3 regions of the Cytobacillus sp. FSL H8-0458 genome follow, and region 3 is predicted to be linked to each of the others. Evidence: a T-box and tRNA genes for the amino acid it is inferred to sense, from the RefSeq annotation. Region 3 holds a T-box; the other regions hold tRNA genes.

Region 1 (7,502 bases), 1.3 Mb from region 3:
ATACATTCTTCAGGTGGACGACCATGACCCGCCATCACATATTGTGGCGCCTGCCCTTCATAAGAATAAAGAGCAGATTCGGGATGTATTTACAGAAAAACTAAGCTATCAGAACACAGAAAAGCCGGAAGAGCTTGCATGGCATGCGAGAGAAATGCTTCGACACGAATACTTAACCGCCGATGTTGGCATTACGGGCTGCAACTTCGCTGTGGCTGAAACCGGTTCAATCACATTAGTGACTAATGAAGGCAATGCAGATCTTGTCACTGCTTTGCCCAAGACACAAATTACGGTAATGGGCATGGAAAGGCTGGTCCCTACTTACGAGGAAATGGAAGTGCTAGTCAGCATGCTGACTAGGAGCGCGGTTGGACAAAAGCTAACGAGTTATATAACTGTTTTGACTGGTCCAAAAGAAGAACTTGATGTTGATGGCCCCGAGGAATTCCACCTCGTCATTGTGGACAATGGCCGCTCATCGATTTTAGGAGGGGAGTTTCAATCCATTCTTCAATGTATCCGCTGCGCTGCATGTGTGAATGTTTGTCCCGTATACAGGCATGTTGGAGGGCATTCCTACGGATCGATTTATTCAGGCCCGATCGGAGCGGTTCTGTCACCCCTTTTAGGCGGCTATGATGATTATAAGGAATTGCCATATGCATCCACCCTTTGCGGAGCCTGTACAGAAGCTTGTCCAGTCAAAATCCCTCTGCACGACCTGCTTCACAAACACCGGCAGGTAATTGTCGAAAAAGAAGGAAGGGCTCCAATATCAGAAAAGATGGCCATGAAGGCTTTTGGACTGGGGGCAGCTTCACCGTCCCTTTATAAACTGGGGTCTAAGCTGGCACCGGCAGCCATGAATCCTTTTACAGCAGGCGACAAAATTACCAATGGACCCGGGCCTTTAAAGGCCTGGACAGAAATCAGGGATTTTCCAGCTCCTAATAAAGAAAGATTTCGTGATTGGTTCAAAAACCGGCCAAAAGGAGGCGGACAGCAGTGAACGGAACTATTCAGAATCGGGACGCTTTTTTAAATAAAATTGCAGGCAGACTAGGCAGGGAAAAGAGAATTTCTGGAGTTGAAAGGCCAAAGTGGAGTTATAATCCTCAGGATTCCATCTTTAAAGAAGCAGATGCAAATGAACTTCTTGAAGCTTTAAAAACACAGTGCACGAAAATACACACTGACCTTCTTGTAACAAAAGCCGCCGATTTGCCGGATACCCTTAAAGAGATTGCAGCCCAGTATGGAGGCGGTCCAGTTGTGACCTGGAAGGATGACCGTTATAGACAGTTTGGTCTCACGCAGCTATTTGAGGAGATTTGGCCAAAAGAGAATGTGGAAGTTTATGAATGGGATTATTCTGCCGGAAAAAGTAATATTGATTACGCAGAACGAGCTAATATTGGCATCACAGTCAGTGAAATTACTCTGGCTGAATCTGGAACAGCAGTCCTGTTCAGCAGCAGAGACCATGGAAGGTCAATCAGTTTTCTGCCTGCAGCTTCCATCATTCTTATTCCGAAAAGCACTCTTGTCCCGCGTATGACACAGGCTGCAAGGATCATCAGGGAAAGAGTTCGCTCAGGGGAGCTGGCTCCTTCATGCATTAATTTCATAACCGGACCAAGCAATTCAGCAGATATTGAGATGAACCTCGTTGTGGGAGTGCACGGGCCTGTTAAGGCTGCGTATATTGTTATAGATGATATATAATGCGTGGGCACCTGGCATCATAAGAACAAGAAAAAACGCCAAAATTTTGTTGGCGTTTTTTTTGTAGCGTCCCAGGCGAGATTCGAACTCACGACCTACAGCTTAGGAGGCTGTCGCTCTATCCAGCTGAGCTACTGAGACATGATGGCATAATTAAATTGTTTGCAATACAAATATGATTGGCATATCCTGTTTCTTCCTCTGCAAGCCTATACAAGAAGCAAATGCGTCGAAACAAAGCTACAGGGATGTATTTCAGTGAAGTTTACGCTTAGCTGAGCTGCTGAGACAAATAATAGAACACAGTTACTTATTATAACCGCATAATCAAAAATGGTCAATGGTTATGCCTAACAGTAAAAACCGGCCATTAATACATGACCGGCTTCTGATCTAACTAGTAAGTTTTTTACGATAAAATCTTGCATATGCCTTTGATCTATCTTTCAGCTTTTTAAGCTGTGATGTTTTCAGTTCAATGATTGGCTGTGCAAATGAAGTAATCAGTTTGCTTGAGAGAAGCAAGGTCAGCAGCAGCGATATACCGGCAAGCAGCAGGAAATTTTCCGGTTTAGTGAAAAAGCCCTGTACCTCACTTTCTCTGAATACCCGAACAAAGAACCCGTGGAGCAGATATACATAAAGTGTATTCTTTCCTAAATTAGTAAAGAAATATTGTTTGCGCGGCACAAAAGCAAAGAAGCTAAATACCATAATTAAGCTTAGGATATAAAAGCCCAATCTCGTAAAGACTGCCCCAATGGAAGCTGCCCCCATTTCAGTATATGGCTTCGATCCAAGCAGCCATTTGTAATCCACTTCAGGGTAAAGATAAAAGCCGATAAAGACTACAGAAAAAATAGCAAATGCACTAATTCTGAACTTCGGCTGGAAAAGAGCATATAAATGCTCTTTCTTTAAAAAGTATCCCAATAAAAATAAAGGGAAGAACACAAACGTCCTTGATAAACTTAGATAGTTTGAAATCCAATCAGCATATCCGACAGCAAGCCCTATGATAAAAGCAGCTGCCAGGGAGTAAACCGCTTTATACTTTGCGAAGAATAAAAGCATGATATTCCAGCAGAACATGCTGATCAGGAACCATAATGACCAATGCGGGTTAAAAGGATCCAGCTCAAAGGTGCCTTTATTATATAAAAAGTAATAAAATACGGAATAAATAACCTGGAAAATGATATATGGCAGTATTAGCTTTTTGGCAATTTTCTTTATATAGCCTTTTTTATAAAAGCCTTTTGCAAAAAAACCGGATACCAGTATAAATGCCGGCATATGGAACGTATAAATCACTTTATATACTGTATAAATTGTCTCGTTATCTTCAATAAAAGAGCGGAGCAAATGCCCGAAAACGACAAAGAAGATCAAGATAAACTTAGCATTGTCGAAGTAAAAGTCACGTTGTTTCATATGTCCTCCTCTATTAAAGACCCCCAAAAAAATACTCTCTCTGTCTTTACCCACTTTAACATGAAGCAAACTTCATTTCTCGTGTAAATAGGAGGTTATATTTACAGAAAAAGTAAATTAAAAAAGTATTGAAATGACTGTACCATACAAATTAAAACTCTGTTATATATAAAAAACGGCAAACAACTCATATATTATAAGGATGCGAAAGTTTTTTCAAGTCTGTTTCAAAAATTTTGAAACGATTGTCATTTTTGTTTCAGATAAATAGTAGCAGTTCGTTTAGAATGCCAAGCTTTAAAAATCTATACTAAAGAAATCATAAAGGGAAAAGCCAGAAGACGTGCCAGAATAAGATAAATTGGAAAAATAATCTTCAAATGTCTTTTTTGTTCTATTATAATGAATTGAAAGAATAGTAAAAAAGAATTAGAAATAAACTAGTTCAATTGTTCTCATCTGGTTAATTCACAAAGGGGGAAGTAATTTGAAAGGGGTATGGAAATTCAAATCAGGAAAGAAGGCACGAAAAGCCTCATCCAAGTCAAAAGAGCTTGATATAGGAAAGTTTTTTAATAAAATGGCCGGCACTGGCTGGTGGAAGAATCTGAAGCTTGGTCAGAAATATGGGGTTGCGCTTTTTGTGACCATTGGTCTATTCACAGTTTCAACAGTCCTTACTTTTTTTCTGCTTACAATTGCCAATTCAAAATTGGAGACTGTTAAGTATTCTGGAGAAAAAGCCATTAAAATTACTGAATCAGCGGCCACATTTCATCATAAAGGGAGCACGATTGGAAACTTTATCATTGACTCCAATCCTAAACATTTAAAGACATTTGACCAGCTGACAGAGGAATTTAATAAATTAAAGAGGGAAATTTCTCCGGATCTGAGCAATACAAAATCCAAAAATCTTTTTAAGCAAATTGATGAAAATGATCAAAAAATCACCAGTTTATTTCATGACGTCATTGAACCAAAAGTAAAACTTCAGCATGAAAGAGAATATAGGCTCGGGAAATTGCAGGCAGACAATATAATTTTTGAAACGGTTGAAAAATTGAATACGCTTAGCAGCATGATGAAAGAGGACCAGCAAAAGGCTGTATCTTCTGCAAAAGCCAGTCTTATTCTGACTTTGATAGCACTTGGCATTTCAATCATCGTATCCGCTATCCTTGGAATCGCAAGTATTGTTTTTATAGGACGTATTATTTCAAAAAAATTAACATCGATCGTACAGTTCTCAAATGAAATAGCAAAAGGAAACCTCAATGCGGATTCAGTAGAATATGAGGGTAATGATGAAATTGCACAGCTCAGCAGAGCCATGAATTCCATGAAAGAAAAACTGCAGACTATGATTCAGGAAATTAATGCAGTTTCTGGATATGTTACAGAAAGAAGCGCAGAACTGAATATTGCTGCAAATGAAGTGAAAGCAGCCAGTCAGCAGGTTGCTTCAACCATGCAGGAGCTTTCAGGAGGAGCTGAGGATCAGGCTGGCTCTGCAACACGTTTGTCTTTATTGATGGACGAGTACCTGGGAAAAGTGAAAGAAGCAGCATACAGCGGGAATGAAATCAAGAGTGCTTCTACAGAGGTGTTATCGCTTACTGAGGATGGAAACAAGCTTATGAAAGAATCCCAGGAACAAATGGGATTAATTAATCAGATTATGAAGTCGTCTGTTGACAAGGTTAATGGACTGGATGATCAGACCAAACAAATCTCAAGGTTAGTTAAGGTCATAAAGGAAATTGCTGACCAGACCAACCTGCTCGCATTAAACGCAGCAATCGAAGCTGCCAGAGCAGGTGAGCACGGAAGAGGTTTTGCGGTCGTGGCAGATGAGGTTAGGAAGCTGGCTGAACAGGTATCCTATTCGGTATCAGATATCACCAAGATTGTTGGAGGTATTCAAGCTGAGTCAAACAGTGTAGCCGTGTCACTTCAAACAGGCTATGTTCAGGTTGAAAAGGGAACGGAGCAAATTCAACTGACAGGACAAACATTCCAAAAAATTTATGAGGCAGTTAACTTAATGTCCACCAATGTCAGCGACATTTCACGCAGCCTCGAGCAAGTATCAATTAATTCTTCACATATGAATCAGTCCATTGGCAATATTGCAGCAGTTTCTGAGGAATCTGCTGCAGGCATCGAACAAACGAGTGCATCAATGGCTCAGACTAACCATTCAATGGAGGAAATCTCAGATAATGCACAGTCTCTGTCGGAATTGGCAGAACAATTAAATGTGATGATTGCAAAATTTAAACTGTAAAATCCAGGCATACTCGTTATAGGGTATGCTTCTTCCTTTCTATCCAAAGCACTTAATATAAAAATTATTTAAGACAGTTTTCCCTGAGATTTAAAGGTTTTAGTCTGATTTTGTAGAAATATTTAATTAATTGCAAATCCCAATAGGAGGAAATAGAGTGGTCATTATGAATCAGGAAATCAGGAGACTCTATGCCAGGATTGAGACTTTGGAAAAGGAAAATAATTTATTGGCTAATGGCAATTCGCCTGGATATAATTTATTCTCTCACTCAAAAGATGGAATTTTAATTTTTGACAGCGAGGAGAAAATAATTGATGTCAATCCATCATTTGCTGAAAGCATAAAGATGGATAAACAGCAGCTGATAGGCAGGAGCCTGTTTGAGATCGTGCCGGAAAATAAGCATTTCAAGCTTGAAAAGCAAAAGGAACTATTGAAAAAGAATAAAAGTGTCAGGGGCATCCTTTCAGTATATAACGGCAGAAGTATTATAGAGTTTGATTTTACTACCAGCACCCTTAATGAAAGCGGTTTTTATATGTGTATATTAAGAGATGTCACAAATAAGCGGCTGCTTGAACGGAAAGTAAAAAAGAATGAAGAGCTGTATGCTGACTTATTTGTAGAAGCTCTGGATGGAATTATTTTTTGGGGCGAGAATGGCGAAATTATCGATGCTAATGAGGCCGCTTGCCGAATTTTTGAATGTACACATGATGAGCTAATCAAAAAAAAGGTAAAAGATTTTGTTTATGAAAAGTCGGAAAGATACAGAAACATTGTTAAAGAGATGTTCATTAAGGGGTCAATAAGGGATGAGCTTGTTTTTCTTATGCCGAATGGCCAGTTCAAATCTTTGGAGTTTACAGTGAAATTGAACTCTGTTGAAGGCTACCATATGACAATCTTCAGAAATGTCAGTGAGCGTCATGCCATGGAAAAAAGCTTAAGGGAAAGCGAACAAAAATTTCGCATGATTTTTGAAGGGGCTCTTGAAGGTATTCTTCTATGGAACGATCAGTTTCAAATAGTCGATATTAATCAATCAGGTCAGAGAATGCTGCAGATGACAAAAGAGGATCTTATCGGAGTATCACTGCATAGTATTTTGAATGACTGCAATATAACTGATGAAGAATTAAAAGAGCAGATAAGAAACATACACTCAGAGGGGCAATCAGACGGGAACCTTTCCATTACTTTAAAAACAGGCAGGAAAAAATTTTTCGAGTTTTCCAACAAGCTGAATATTTTTTCTAATATCAGTATGACGACATTTAAAGATATTACTGAAAAGCTGGAAATGGAAGAACAGCTTCGGAAATCAGACACCTTGAATGTCATTGGAGAATTGGCAGCAGGGATTGCACACGAGATCAGAAATCCAATGACGGCTCTTAAAGGCTTTATTCAGCTTCTGGAGGGCAGTGTTAAAGAAGATCATACGATGTATTTCAATGTGATCACCACTGAGCTCAGCAGGATTGATTCAATTATTAATGAATTTCTAATTCTCGCTAAGCCTCAAGCTGTCAAATTTGTAGAAAAAGACATTTCACAAATAATGAAAGAAACAGTAGATCTCCTTAGTGCCCAGGCCGTGCTCCACAATGTTCAATTCAATACTTATTATGAACAGAATTTACCCAAGGTTTTCTGTGAATCCAATCAAATGAAAAAGGTCTTTATCAATATAATAAAAAATGCAATTGAAGTCATGCCTAAAGGCGGATATATTACAGTATCCATTCAGAAAGATTCTGCTCATAAAGTTCACATATCCATAAGAGATGAAGGAACAGGGATTCCTGCGCATAAAATAAAAAAGCTTGGTGAGCCCTTCTATACTACAAAGGAAAGAGGCACTGGACTTGGATTAATGGTTACATATAAAATTATAGAAGAACACAACGGAACAATTGAAGTGGAAAGCAAATTGGGTGAAGGAACTGTTTTCCACATCTATTTGCCCATATTATAAGGCGGGAATGAAATGGCAAGAAGAGTTTATTCTAAAAAAGTGACACCGGCTGGAGACATTTACATT
Region 2 (7,502 bases), 3.8 Mb from region 3:
GTGGCTACCGTCGATTTTTCAAAAGAATTTAAGGAATATGCTAAGGAAGATGAAAAGAAAATTCTCCAATCAGTTACCTGGACACTTACACAATTTGATTCCATTGATAAAGTTAAGCTGACATTAAACGGGCATGAATTAAAAGAGATGCCGGTGAATGGCACTCCGGTCAGTTCGGCGTTAACGAGAGCCAATGGAATAAACATGGATACAACGGAAGTAGTAGATATCACGAATACGAAGCCGGTGACTGTTTATTATCTGGGCGGGGATGAAGAAAACTATTATTACGTGCCTGTTACCAAGCGTGTAAGCAATGATATGGACAATAAAGTTGAAGCAGTTGTAGCCGAACTGATAAAAGGGCCGAACTATGCATCCAATCTGGTGACAGACTTCCTTCCGGATGTAGAACTGCTTGAAGCTCCAAAAGTTGAAGAAGGAAAAGTTACATTAAACTTCAATGAGAATGTTTTCAGCAGCTTCGAAGAGAAAATGATTTCTAAGCACTTGCTGAATGCACTTGTCCTTTCCCTCACTGAACAAAAGGGCATTGAAAGCGTGGCTGTAACTGTCGATGGCAAAGCAGAGATTGTTAATGAGGATGGGGAAAAGCTATCCGAGCCTGTAACACGCCCTGAAAATGTGAATACAGGAAGTTTTTAATATAGCAGATTTTGTTATACTATATAGTAACAGGAAAAGGAGGTTGGCATTTAATGCCGCCTCTTCTTTGTTGGTAAAATAGGCATGCCAATATAACTGGGCAAATGCCCAGGTACAATATAAGCAAATGAAGGGGGAATCAGCTTATGCGCGCAGATGGACGTGAACCAAAGCAGCTTAGGCCAATACATATTGAAACTGATTATTTAAAGCATCCTGAGGGCTCGGTACTCATTACAGTGGGAGACACAAAGGTGATATGTACAGCAAGCATTGATGAAAGGGTCCCTCCTTTTATGAGAGGACAGGGGAAAGGCTGGATAACAGCTGAATATTCCATGCTTCCCAGGGCTACAGAGCAGAGAAATATCAGGGAATCAGCAAAAGGAAAAATATCAGGGAGAACAATGGAAATTCAGCGTCTGATCGGCCGTGCACTCCGCGCAGTAGTGGATCTTGATGCACTTGGTGAAAGAACGGTATGGCTTGATTGCGACGTAATACAGGCTGATGGAGGGACACGGACAGCTTCCATTACAGGGGCCTTTATTGCAATGGCACAGGCGATGGATAAGCTTTACAGCAGCAAGAAGCTTTCAAGCTATCCAATCAATGATTTCCTAGCGGCCACAAGCGTGGGGATTCTTACTGATAAGCAGGCTGTAGTGGATTTGAATTATATTGAAGACTCCTCTGCTGAAGTGGATATGAATGTAGTCATGACTGGCAGCGGGGAATTTGTAGAGCTTCAGGGAACTGGAGAAGAAGCGACTTTCTCTTATGCCCAGCTGCAGGAAATGCTTGGTGCTGCACAGGAAGGGATATCAGAGCTGCTTGAACTTCAGAAGTCGGCACTTGGAGAGAATATCTCAGGAAGCATTCATAGCAAAAGAGAAAAGCTTGCAGGGAGGGCATAATATGCAGGAAGTCATAATCGCTACTAAAAACGCAGGCAAAGCGAGAGAGTTTGAGCGGATGTTTAAGCCTCTTGGTTATGAAGTAAAAACCCTGCTGGATTATCCGGATTTTCAGGATGTTGAGGAGACAGGCAGCACGTTTGAAGAGAATGCCATTCTTAAAGCGGAAGCCGTGTCTAAAGCTTTTGGAAGAATGGTCATTGCCGATGATTCGGGATTGATCATTGATGCGCTTGGAGGGAAGCCGGGCATTTATTCCGCCCGCTATGCAGGAGAGGAAAAAAACGATCAGAAAAATATGGACAAAGTTCTCGATGAGCTCGAAAGCATTCCGGATCATAAACGGCAGGCACGGTTCTATTGCGCCCTTGCCATCGCTGCTCCCGGAAAAGCGACTGCAACAGTTGCAGGAACTTGTGAAGGTCATATCTTAAGAGAAAGAAGAGGGACTTATGGATTTGGCTATGATCCTATTTTCTTTGCAGAGGAAAAAAACAAAGCAATGGCTGAATTAATGCCTGAGGAAAAAAGCCAGATCAGCCATAGAGCGAATGCTCTCCAAAAGCTGGAGGAGCTGCTTCCTTCTTTCGTGGCGGGAGCTGAAAACTCATGAAGGTTCTGATTGTCAGCGATAGCCATGGGTTAACTTCTGAACTCAGCCAAATACGTGAAAGGCATCCTGGTATGGATATAATAATTCACTGCGGAGATTCGGAGCTGCAGGCTGATCATGAATCATTAAAAGGCTACGCTGCTGTAAGAGGCAATTGCGATTTTGATTCGGCATTTCCGGAGGACAGAATAGAAGAGGCTGGAGGGTTCCGCTTTTTCGTCACACACGGTCATAAATATTCCGTTAAGTCCACTTTAATGAATCTGTCATACAGGGCACGTGAATTGAAGGCAGATATCGTATGTTTTGGCCATTCACATGGTCTGGGAGCTGAAATGTCTGAGGGGATATTATTTATCAATCCTGGAAGCATAAGGCTCCCCAGAGGCAGGAATGAAAGGACATATGTCATACTGGAAAACAGGGGAAAAGATGTTACACTGGATGTGTATGACGTTTCCAAAGGAAAGATTCCTGATCTGACACAAAAATTTTCACTGGTAAAAAGCGATTAATTTGAATATAATAACTGAGGGAAGTGAGTCTTCCCTCAATAATAAAAAATATTTTACAAAGTGTTGACTTCTTAACATTTGTTTAATATAATAAATCTTGTCGTTGAGTTAATAAATCTCAATCAGGTAAATAATTTTAAAATGTCCCAGTAGCTCAGCCGGATAGAGCAACGGCCTTCTAAGCCGTCGGTCGGGAGTTCGAATCTCTCCTGGGACGCCATTTACACATCTGGAAACACTACATATCTTACCGAATTTTTACTCACCTTTTTGGTGGGTTTTTTTGTTTTTAAATCTATTTTTAATGGCAGGAACCAGCCAGTTGTTTTTAAATTGCCTCTATAAACCTCATCAGCTGTATCATCTCCCTTTTTTTAAAAAAATTTTTAAAATTTTTTTGTCCCATGGAATGTGAATATATCAACAATGTAAGCGGATACACAATAACAGATAAATCTAAATTATCAAATAATTCATAAAAAGGGTGTTGACGGCTGATCAAAATGGGCGTAAGATAGTCCTCAATATAAGAAATTCACACCATCAAGTTAAGTGGTATTATAAAGCTTTATCCAAGTGAAATCTATCTCGCTATATGAAATTTTGGTTTTTTTTAATCTATTAATTCAATGGTTTAAAGCGTTATTGTAATGAGGTTAAATCTCAGAATAGGAAAAGCGTAGAAGAGGATAAGTAGTTTTATGACAGGCATTCACAGAGAGCCGGATCTGCTGAAACCCGGTAATGCCCTCTTAAAATGAACTCACCTCTGAGCGCAGTCCTGAAAGATGATCGACTAGGGGCTGCCGGGTGTTCTTCACCCGTTATCAAAACGAACAGCACATCGCTGTTCATGAGTGCACGCATCATAAGCGTGAATCAGGGTGGTACCGTGGAACAGGTGATCAAAGCCTTTTCATCCCTTATACCTACAATCGTTAGGTTTCTTTAGGGGTGGAAGGGCTTTTTATATTGGAGTTTAAAAACAAGAGGAGGTTATCAACAAATGCTGCAGGAAGCTGCCTTAACAGAAACAAAAACGGAGACACATCCTGTCACCGGCGCTGATCTGTTATTAAAAGCCTTGGAGAAAGAAAATGTTGAAGTGATTTTTGGTTATCCTGGAGGAGCTGTTCTTCCACTTTACGACAAACTGTATCATTCAAAGATTCTTCATGTGCTGCCGCGTCATGAACAGGGAGGAATTCATGCTGCTGAAGGGTATGCCCGGATATCTGGAAAGCCGGGTGTTGTAATTGCCACTTCAGGACCAGGAGCCACTAATATTGTTACCGGTCTTGCAGACGCAATGATGGATTCACTTCCGTTAATTGTTTTTACAGGCCAGGTGGCAACAGGAGTCATTGGATCAGACGCTTTTCAGGAGGCAGATATTCTGGGGATAACCACTCCAATTACAAAATACAATTATCAGGTCCGCAGCATTGAAGATATACCGAGAATTGTTAAAGAAGCTTTTTATATAGCTTCAACCGGCAGGCCAGGACCAGTGCTGATCGATATTCCTAAAGACATCGCTGCGGGAGTTTCAGATCAGCCTGAGAAAGAAATGGAAGTGAATCTGCCGGGATATCAGCCGACATTAAAACCAAATTACCTGCAAATAAGGAAATTAACTGAAGCAGTCAGCAGATCGAAAAAGCCTGTTATCCTTGCTGGTGCCGGCGTGCTTCATGGAAGAGCATCCAAAGAGTTAAAAGAATACGCAGAGCAGCAGCAAATACCTGTTATCCACACACTTCTGGGCCTCGGCGGGTTTCCTGCAAATCATCCCTTATTCATCGGTATGGCGGGGATGCACGGCTGTTATGCAGCCAATATGGGACTCACCGAATGTGACTTGCTGATAAATATTGGAGCCCGTTTTGATGATAGATTAACGGGGAATTTACAGCATTTTGCACCATATGCAACAGTCGCCCATATTGATATTGACCCTGCTGAAATCGGCAAAAATGTTCCAACGTCCATTCCGATTGTGGCAGATGCAAAAGAAGCTCTTGAGCAGCTGATTCTGCAGGATGGAAAACCGCCGGCCCATAAAGAATGGATGGAAACCATCTTGAGGTGGCAGGAGGAATATCCATATTACTATGATAAAGAATCGGCACAGCTGAAACCCCAGAAAGTCATGGAAATGCTTCATTCGAAAACGGAAGGGAATGCCATCGTTGTAACAGATGTAGGACAGCATCAAATGTGGGCAGCCCAATATTATCGATTTAATAAAGCAGACAGATGGGTGACTTCAGGAGGGCTAGGAACAATGGGATTTGGTTTCCCGGCAAGCATCGGAGCTCAGCTGGCTGACCCGGAAGCATGCGTACTCGCTATTTGCGGTGATGGTGGATTCCAAATGTCAACACAGGAGCTTGCTATTATACAGGAACTGAATCTGCCGGTGAAAATTATTATTTTTAATAATATGGCCCTAGGCATGGTCCGGCAATGGCAGGAAATCTTTTATGAATCCCGTTTCTCTCACAGCAAAATCCCGGTACAGCCTTCTTTCGTAAAATTAGCAGAAGCCTACGGGATAAAAGGATATGTTATTCAATCTGAAGCAGAGGCTGAAGAGTTATTGGGTGAAGTGCTTCATAACCGTGAACCAGTGCTTATCGATTTCAGGGTGGATCCGGATGAAAATGTGTATCCGATGATTGCACCAGGAAAAGGACTTCATGAAATGGCAGGTGTCAAACCATGAAACGAATCATATGCCTGACTGTGATGAATCGGCCAGGTGTTCTAAACAGAATTACTAATCTATTTTCCAAAAGAAACTTTAATATTGAAAGCATTTCAGTCGGCCTGTCCGAACATGAAGGGATGTCGCGAATCACTTGTGTGGTCCATGTTGAGGACTCCGGTGCCAGCGAACAAATTACGAAACAGCTGAACAAGCAAATCGATGTGATAAAAGTAACGGATATCACGGATCAGTCGATTGTCGCAAGAGAGCTTGCCCTTATTAAAGTTCAGGCAGTCCCGTATACAAGAAATGAGATTTACTCTTTAATTGAACCCTTCAGAGCTTCTGTGATAGATGTCAGCAAGGATAGCATGACCGTTCAGATTACAGGTGAATCTGATAAGGTAGAAGCATTTATTGAACTCATTAAACCATATGGAATCAAAGAGCTTGCCAGGACTGGAACAACGGCATTCCCTAGAGGAACACAGCGTACTTCCCAGCAGTCCAAGTCATACTCTATTGTTTAAAAAAATCATAATAAATATAAAATACTTATTCGGAGAGGGAGATATAACATGGCGAAAATGTATTATAACGGAGATGCAAATGCAGCGTATTTAAACGGAAAGAAGGTAGCGGTCATCGGATATGGATCCCAGGGACATGCACATGCGTTAAATATGAGAGACAGCGGGGTTGAGGTTGTCATCGGCCTGCGGAAAGGGAAGTCATGGGAAAAAGCAGAAGAAGACGGTTTCCGGGTATATCCGGTCGGTGAGGCAGCTGCGCAGTCTGATGTAGTGATGATCTTATTGCCGGATGAACTGCAGCCAAAAGTATACAAGGAAGAAATCGAACCTAATCTATCAAGCCAGGCATTAATGTTTGCCCATGGATTTAATATTCATTTTAATCAGATCGTGCCTCCTAAAGAGTGTGATGTACTGCTTGTAGCACCGAAAGGACCAGGCCATTTAGTCAGAAGAACATATGAACAGGATGCAGGTGTTCCAGCCCTGTTTGCAGTCCATCAGGACGTTACAGGGGAAGCAAAGGAACTGGCCCTTGCTTACGCTAAAGCCATTGGATCTCTTCGCGCAGGTGCCCTGGAAACGACTTTTAAAGAAGAAACCGAGACAGATTTGTTTGGCGAACAGGCAGTGCTGTGCGGAGGGCTGACTTCATTGGTGAAAGCAGGTTTTGAGACTCTGACAGAAGCAGGCTATCAGCCGGAACTGGCATACTTTGAATGCTTACATGAACTAAAACTCATTGTTGACCTTATGTATGAGGGCGGTCTTGAAGGAATGCGCTATTCCATCTCAGATACAGCTCAATGGGGAGATTTTGTCAGCGGCCCGCGTGTAGTTGACGCAAGAGTGAAAGAAGAAATGAAGGCAGTGCTGAAAGATATCCAGGAAGGGAATTTTGCAAAAGGATGGATTTTGGAGAATCAGGCAAATAGACCGGTATTCAATGCCGTAAATCAGAGAGAAAATGAGCATCCGATCGAGCAGGTGGGAAGAGAACTCCGCAAAATGATGCCGTTTGTAAATAGCAGCAAGAAGAAAGAAGTGGTCGTAAGTGGCAACAATTAAGATATTTGATACTACATTAAGAGATGGCGAGCAATCTGCCGGTGTAAACCTAAATTTTTCGGAAAAATTGGAAATCGCCAGGCAGCTGGAACGCTTGAACGTTGATATTATTGAGGCAGGCTTCCCTGCAGCTTCGAAAGGGGATTTTGCATCAGTACAGAATATTGCTCAGACGATTAAAAATTGCTCGGTCACAGGATTGGCAAGAGCAGTTATCTCTGATATAGATGCTGCATGGGGAGCTTTAAAGGATGGAGCTGAGCCAAGGATACATACATTCCTGGCAACCTCTCCAATACACAGGCAGTATAAGTTAAGGAAGACGAAGGATGAAGTGGTTGAAACAGCAGTGGACACTGTAAAATATGCTGCTTCCAAATTCCCGATCGTCCAATGGTCTGCAGAGGATGCTTCCAGGACAGAACTGCCTTTCCTTGCAGAGATCATTGAAAAGGTCATCCAGGCCGGTGCGAGAAT
Region 3 (7,502 bases):
AGGGGCTTTAATGAAAGCAGGACATCTCTGGTGATTGGAGGATACGTCTTTTTCTTTTTAATGCCAAGGAGCGTTTTTTCCACCTTCATCTGTCCCATTTTACCGGGGATCACTTCCCCAAGCATACGGTAAAAATCGTTCAGATCGCGATAATATGTGCGGTTAAACCAGCCATCATCATGGGCAAGGTACACATAGCGGTTGCTCAGATAATTGTAAAAAGGGAGCTTAAGATGCTCTTTGATATGGCCGAGATAAAGAAGCTCCGCGATTGTCTGGCCGGGAAGCTCATTCACCGCTTCCTCTTCCTCGAAGTCGATCCAGCAAAAATCGCCATAGCCGTATACATCATCCTCAACCAGCCTGCCCAGCTTGTCCCTCGACACATAATCGAACATCGTGTGGCTATTAAAGTCCCCATGTTCATAACGGTGCTTTAACAGCAGCAAGTTATTAATAGAATCTGATAGAGTTTGGGCAAACTCTGCAAACTCAATTCCATAAGTCATCACATACTGATCCTGTTCATTAAGATGGATGTAGATGAGATCACGAATAGCTTGATTCCTTCTTTTCAATGACGAAACCTCCGAACCGTTACCCACAGTAGTATTTTCATAGCCTTAATTGATAAAAAGACAGCTTCTTATGAAACTGCCTGCCAAACTTCCAATATTTTATTCTCTTATTGTAGCAAAAATATCTGAAAATATCTTTGCCGATGAGAAAAAAATTTAAACCCGTTTTTTTGAAAATACAGGAAACCATCATCGTGATTTTCTCGTCTAACTAATGAAATCTCTTTCTCTATTGTTAGGTTAATTTTTCTCTGATAGGATAAAAATGTAAAAAGGTAAAGAAACCAGGTGCATATAATGAACCAGAATAATAGATTCTCAGACCGATTCGATTGGACGTTATGCTTTCTTCTGCTGCTGTTTTTTCTCATCAGCTGCATTGCGATTTACAGCGGACAATCCTCCAATCAATATGAAGGGAATTTTGTTGTCTCACAAATTAAAAATTATATTGTTGGTGCCGTCATTGTAGGGATTGTCATGTATTTTGACAGCGAGCAAATCCGAAGACTCACATGGCTGCTGTACGGTTTAGGCATCCTGTTGCTTGTCGGGCTATTCATTGCACCGGAAAGCATCGCACCAGAGCGCAAAGGGGCTACATTGTGGTATATCATTCCCGGACTCGGATCGGTGCAGCCTTCAGAATTTGTAAAGGTGTTCCTTATTATTGCCCTCAGCAAAATCATCGCTGATCACCATCTGAAGTATCAGGCTAAGTCAGCCGGCACGGACTTTTTTCTCCTAATCAAACTAGGTGCGGCCACATTGCCTCCATTAGGATTGATTATTATAGAAGACCTGGGTACCGCTCTTGTCATCATCGCGATATTAGCAGGAATCATCCTGGTATCCGGAATCACCTGGAAAATCCTTGTTCCGATTTATGGAATCCTCGGTGCTTTAGCAGGAACCGTTCTATACCTGGTGATCATAGCACCGGAGATTTTAGAGAAATACCTTGGGATCGATCCCTATCAGTTCAGCAGAATTTATTCCTGGCTTGACCCGGTCAATCACAAGCAGGGGGCCGGTATGCAGCTGTATAATTCCATGCTCGCTATCGGCTCGGGTTTAATTTCCGGTAAAGGCTTTACCGACAGGCAGGTATATGTGCCGGATGCCCACACTGATTTTATCTTTAGCGTCATCGGCGAGGAATATGGCTTCTTCGGCGCCAGTGTGGTAATCAGCCTTTTCTTTCTGCTTATCTATCACTTAACGAAAACCGGCCTTGAGACGACTGATCCTTTTAATACCTATATTTGCGTAGGGGTCATCAGCATGATCACCTTCCATGTATTCCAAAATATTGGAATGACCATTCAGGTCCTTCCAATCACCGGCATTCCGCTGCCGTTTATCAGCTACGGCGGAAGTTCACTTATGGGAAACATGATGGCAATGGGACTGATATTCAGCATTCGCTACCATCACAGAACCTATATGTTTTCAACCGATTCAAATTATGTTGCAAAATAATCCCAACCGCGTATAATAACAGTAATATATTTAGTGTCTATGATGAAGAAAGTAGCAAAGGGCTCTTTCCTAAAAGCGAGACAGGGTCGGTGCAAGCCTGTCGGAAATCCTTTTTGTGAAGCGCACTTCGGAGATGCACAGCTGAAAAAAAGTAGGCTGTGCCGGGTAAGGAGTCCCGTTACCAAACCCCTAAAGGAATGTGTTCAAATAATTTGAAACGTCCTTTCGCAAGAGGTCCTTTGGACAATCAGAGTGGTACCGCGGGAAGATTTCAGCTCGTCTCTATTTTATATAGAGGCGGGCTTTTTTATTTTCAGGGAGGTGTGTTTAAAATGATTGATTTTAAAGCGATATTTACAGATCAGCTGGCTTCTGTGCTGAATGGGCAGCTTTCTGAGGAAGCAATTTCAGCCTTAATTGAAACGCCAAAGAATCCGGCATATGGCGATCTTGCTTTTCCCTGTTTTACACTGGCAAAAGCATTCCGAAAATCACCTGCCTCCATTGCTGAAGAGGCTGCTTTCCAGATAAAAGGTGCGTACATTGAAAAAGTGGAAGCTGTTGGGCCCTACATTAATATCTTTTTTTCCAAAGGAACTGCTGGTGCAGACATAATGGAAAAAATCCTGAAAGAAGGAAAAGAATTTGGACTGCTGAAGGATGCTGCAGGCAAAACAGCCGTGCTTGATTTCTCTTCGCCCAACATCGCAAAGCCCTTTTCCATGGGTCATCTGCGGTCAACCGTCATTGGAAATGCCCTCGGAAACCTCGCTGAAAAATGCGGTTATACAGCGGTCAGAATCAACCACTTAGGCGACTGGGGCACACAATTCGGCAAGCTGATCACCGCTTATAAAAAGTGGGGCAATCCGGATAAAGTGAATGAACATCCGATCAGGGAGCTGCTCAGTCTTTATATACAGTTCCATAAAGAAGCAGAGGCAGATCCATCCCTTGAAGACGAGGCGCGTTCCTGGTTCAAAGAGCTTGAAAACGGAAATAAAGAAGCACAGGCACTCTGGAATTGGTTTAGAGATGAATCATTGAAAGAATTTCAGCGGGTTTATGACAGGCTTGGCATTCATTTCGACTCATACAATGGCGAAGCTTTTTATAACGATAAAATGAAACCCGTCATAGAGGAGCTGATGGCAAAAGATCTGCTGGCTGAATCAGATGGTGCAGAGGTCGTTGAGCTTCCGGATGAAGACCTGCCTCCATGCCTGATCAAGAAATCCGACGGAGCGACTCTTTATGCAACACGGGATCTGGCTGCAGCTTTTTACAGAAGGGAAAACTATCAATTTGATCACTCCCTATATATTGTCGGCCAGGAACAAAGCATCCATTTCAGGCAGGTCAAAAGCGTGATCAAAAAGATGGGCTATGAGTGGGCAGACAGTATGAAACATGTCCCGTTCGGCCTCTATTTAAAAGATGGAAAAAAGATGTCTACCAGAAAAGGCAGAGTCATCCTCCTGGAGGAGGTTCTGGATGAAGCAGTTCTTCTCGCAAAGAACAGCATCGAGGCTAAAAATCCCGGCCTGGAAAATAAAGATGAAGTCGCTGAAGCAGTCGGCATCGGAGCCATATTGTTCCATGATCTGAAAAATGACCGCATGAACAATATTGAATTTTCCCTTGAAGATATGCTGACATTTGAAGGAGAAACAGGTCCCTATCTGCAATATACCAATGCCCGGGCCTATTCCCTGCTCCGTAAGGCAGACGATCTCCCATCTGCCGCAAGCGGGCTATCCGATCCTTACAGCTGGGAAATTATTAAGCTGCTCCATCAATATCCTGAGAAAATCAGACAATCTTATAGGCAGCTTTCCCCTTCCGTTCTCGCTAAATATCTGATTGATGTGGCCCAGGCCTTCAATAAATATTACGGGCAGGTAAGAATACTGGAGAAAGATGCCGGCATCCAGGCAAGACTTGCCCTTGTCAAAGCAGTCACCATTGTTCTTACAGATGGCATGCAGACACTCGGCATGAAGGTGCCCCGTCAAATGTAAAAGGAGAAGCCGTTATGGCCTCTCCCTTTTTGCCTTTGTCCGGGCTTTTGCTTTCTGCATTTTCACAAGGCTTCTTACCAGAAATCCGCCGACAAAAATGGCCATCAGCACTAACCCGGTATAATTCAAATGTATTAATTTCAGAATCACACTTGCCACTGTCGCCATATATAAGGCTCCGAGCATATAAGTGATCTCTTCGTTCTCAAAATAGGAGGTAAGTTTCGCACCAAACTGTGAGCCAATGAGGCCTCCTCCTACGAGTGAAAGGCCAATCCAATAATCAATGCTGACTGTGGAAACGTAGGACAGGAAGCCTGCAGATACGATTAACATGACAGCAAACAAGCTGGTCCCTACCGCATTTTTCGGCATCATCCCTAAATAGGCGACCGATAAAGGCACCATAATAAAACCGCCGCCCACCCCTAATGTTGTAGAAACAAATCCTGCAAAAAATCCAATCAGCAACATCTTCAAAATGGAAGGCAAATGTTCAGAAGAGTGAACAGCATTGGCTGACTTTTCCCTTCTTTTCAGCATGCTCAAAGCAAAATAAGACAGCAATATGATATAAAAAACAGGCACGGCCCACGTGTCCCAGCCTTTATTCTCAAGAAACAGAACAAATGGATGTGCGGCCTGAGTAGCTGCCATTCCGCTTAATCCAAGTATCAGCCCCTGCTTAAGCTTTATATTCTTCAGCCTGATATGAGCGGAGATGCCAGAAAGGGACGTTCCAATCGAAAACAGCAAACTCGTGGTGATCGCTTCTACTGGAGAAAAACCAAAAAGCATAAGCGTTGGAGTAAGAATGAATCCCCCGCCTACCCCAAAAAAACCCGAGAGCACACTAATAAGCGCCCCGAGAGTAATAAAGAAAACATATTCCATTTATATTCCTCACTAACTGTCTCTGCTATTAATCGGTACTATATCACTTTACCATAATTGGCCACAGTTATACTGTGGATTTTAATTTACTTATTTATAATAATTATAAATAAGTATTGATTATAATTTAATATCTGTTATAATAAGTATATAAATTACTTAGGGGGAATTAAGATGGAAAAATTATATGATGCATTAAACGTACAAATCGCTGACTGGAGTGTCCTTTATACGAAATTGCACCGCTACCACTGGTTTGTAAAAGGCCCTCTTTTCTTTACCCTTCATGAAAAGTTCGAAGAATTATATAATGAAGCAGCGGAAGTTGTTGATGAGGCAGCGGAACGCCTGCTTGCAATCGGCGGTTCACCAGCAGCAAGCTTAAAGGATTTTCTAAGCATTACGACTCTAGAAGAATCTAATGGGGAAAAGAAAGCAGAAGACATGGTTGCCGCTCTTGCTTCGGATTATAAACATATTAAGGAACAATTAATCTCATTAGCCCAGCTTGCCGAAGAACAGGAAGATCAAGTGACAGCCGACTTCGCCATCGGGTTAATGGAAAAATTGGATACGCATATTTGGATGCTGCAAGCCTACTTAGGAGAATAATCGATTTTGGCAAGAGAGTCAGTGAGAATGATCACTGGCTCTTATTTTTGTGCTGAAAAATTTTTTGCCCTTTGGACACTCTAAGGTGTTATGATTGACCTGATTGCTTCATTTATTTTCAGAAAGGAGTCTCCCTAATGGCAAACTTAAAATATTCATTATTTATTTTTCTGGGCGCATGCAGTTATGGCATTCTTGCATCGATTGTTAAACTAGGGCTTCAGGCTGGCCACTCTGTTCCCGAACTGACCGGAAGCCAATATTTAATTGGGCTCCTTTTATTATTGCTTTCTTTCCCATTTATCAAAAGAACGAAAATCACCCTTAAACAAGCGGCAGCTTTGTTATTGACCGGCGCCTCCCTAAGCTTAACCGGCATTCTGTATGGAATGAGCCTTGACCGGAACCCGGCCTCCATCGCTGTTGTTCTATTATTTCAGTTCACCTGGATTGGAATTCTTTTTGAAGCACTATATGAAAGAAAGATGCCCAGCAAAGCAAAAGTCATTTCTTCGATCCTGCTTATTATAGGAACGGTATTTGCAAGCAACCTGATTAATTCCGGGTCCCATGCTATTCAAGCAGATGGCCTGATTTATGGCTTATTATCTGCGGTTACATTTGCCGTGTTCATTTTTGCAAGCGGCAAGGCAGGCAAAGGAATTCCAACCATCCAGAGGAGCATCTTCATCACATTTGGCGGACTTCTTCTGGTTGCAGCTGTTTCTGGCCCCGTCTTAATAAGCGGCGGCGTTCAGCTTGAGGGCCTATGGAAATTCGGACTGCTGATGGCATTGTTCGGCGCCATTTTCCCTATTGTATTCTTTGCAATCGGTTCACCCCACTTAGATTCAGGGCTTGCCACGATTGTAGGCTCTGCCGAACTTCCGGCAGCTGTTGCTGCCGCTATGCTGATTCTTGGCGAAAGAATATCAGAAGCCCAGACTTTCGGGATTGTCCTGATCCTGATCGGAATCAGCATACCGCAGTTCTCATTTAAGAAAGCAGCAAAGAATCGTTTGAGCACGTAGGATTTTTTATGGCTGGATTCGCTGGGCACCGCCTGAGCCGGCGATCTGCTTGCCCAAAGAGACTTTGGAACTCATTCCAAGGTCTTTTTTTTGCAGGCTGGTGTTTTGCGGGTGTTTATTGCTGGTGCAGCTGGGTTCCGACTCTGACTGGCTCTTTTCTCCACTTTGTGTCCGAAGTTGGACCGAGTTCAGACTCTGACTGGCTCTTTTCTCCACTTTGTGTCCGGAGTTGCACCAGGTTAAGACTCTGACTGGCTCTTTTCTCCACTTTGTGTCCGAAGTTGGACCGGGTTCAGACTCTGACTGGCTCTTTTCTCCTTTCTGTGTCCGAAGTTGGTCTGGGTTCCGACTCTGTTCACCGGATTTAGCTTTTTGTGTCCGAGTCTACTCATGGTTGTATCCATCCCCGCCGCTTTCTTCTTCTCAGGACACCAGCCTCCTTAAAAACTTGTTAATGAAGCTGTTTACCCCAATAAGGTTTGGGTATATGAAAGTATGCAATTCTACAAATTCTTTTAAGGAGTGACAATATTGGACAATAATCGGTACTGGGGCGGATTTGATTATCTTTTGGCCAAACTGCCTGATTTATTACTAGCGGTATTAGTATTATTAGTTGGCTGGATTATTGCAAAAGCAATCGAAAAAGCCGTTCTAAAAGGCCTGCGCAAAACCAGCCTTGATGATAGAGTATTCCCTGATAAAGCAAATAGAAAATATTCATCTGAGAAAATAATCAGCAAGATTATCTACTATCTGCTTTTAGTCTTTGTGTTTATCCTGTTCTTCAATATATTGGACCTCGATATTATCGCTGCACCGCTTGTGGGTATGTTCTCCTCCATAATGGCAGCAGTGCCAAGCATTTTAAAAGCAGCTCTAAT

The links. The T-box of region 3 lies ahead of argS (arginine--tRNA ligase). A T-box ahead of a tRNA ligase gene usually reads a tRNA of that ligase, here a tRNA-Arg.
Region 1: it has a tRNA-Arg gene. The T-box ahead of argS (arginine--tRNA ligase) is inferred to sense a tRNA for this amino acid. The anticodon was not compared.
Region 2: it has a tRNA-Arg gene. The T-box ahead of argS (arginine--tRNA ligase) is inferred to sense a tRNA for this amino acid. The anticodon was not compared.

The regions. Positions count from the first base shown of each region.
Region 1 is NZ_JBBOBR010000001.1:2,708,329-2,715,830, reverse strand. Features, by position in the region: gene NYE23_RS13230 (LutB/LldF family L-lactate oxidation iron-sulfur protein) at 1-1,012, shown strand, start outside; gene NYE23_RS13225 (LutC/YkgG family protein) at 1,009-1,728, shown strand; tRNA gene NYE23_RS13220 (tRNA-Arg) at 1,796-1,869, opposite strand; gene NYE23_RS13215 (acyltransferase family protein) at 2,122-3,162, opposite strand; gene NYE23_RS13210 (methyl-accepting chemotaxis protein) at 3,650-5,452, shown strand; gene NYE23_RS13205 (PAS domain S-box protein) at 5,619-7,436, shown strand; gene NYE23_RS13200 (methylated-DNA--[protein]-cysteine S-methyltransferase) at 7,449-7,502, shown strand, end outside.
Region 2 is NZ_JBBOBR010000001.1:187,178-194,679, forward strand. Features, by position in the region: gene NYE23_RS00850 (GerMN domain-containing protein) at 1-666, shown strand, start outside; gene rph (ribonuclease PH) at 813-1,583, shown strand; gene NYE23_RS00860 (XTP/dITP diphosphatase) at 1,585-2,196, shown strand; gene NYE23_RS00865 (metallophosphoesterase family protein) at 2,193-2,711, shown strand; tRNA gene NYE23_RS00870 (tRNA-Arg) at 2,855-2,931, shown strand; T-box leader at 3,383-3,638, shown strand; gene ilvB (acetolactate synthase large subunit) at 3,718-5,439, shown strand; gene ilvN (acetolactate synthase small subunit) at 5,436-5,954, shown strand; gene ilvC (ketol-acid reductoisomerase) at 6,003-7,025, shown strand; gene NYE23_RS00890 (2-isopropylmalate synthase) at 7,012-7,502, shown strand, end outside.
Region 3 is NZ_JBBOBR010000001.1:3,982,121-3,989,622, forward strand. Features, by position in the region: gene NYE23_RS19990 (hypothetical protein) at 1-578, opposite strand, end outside; gene NYE23_RS19995 (FtsW/RodA/SpoVE family cell cycle protein) at 876-2,060, shown strand; T-box leader at 2,091-2,347, shown strand; gene argS (arginine--tRNA ligase) at 2,396-4,081, shown strand; gene NYE23_RS20005 (sulfite exporter TauE/SafE family protein) at 4,094-4,975, opposite strand; gene NYE23_RS20010 (Dps family protein) at 5,150-5,587, shown strand; gene NYE23_RS20015 (EamA family transporter) at 5,725-6,618, shown strand; gene NYE23_RS20020 (mechanosensitive ion channel) at 7,150-7,502, shown strand, end outside.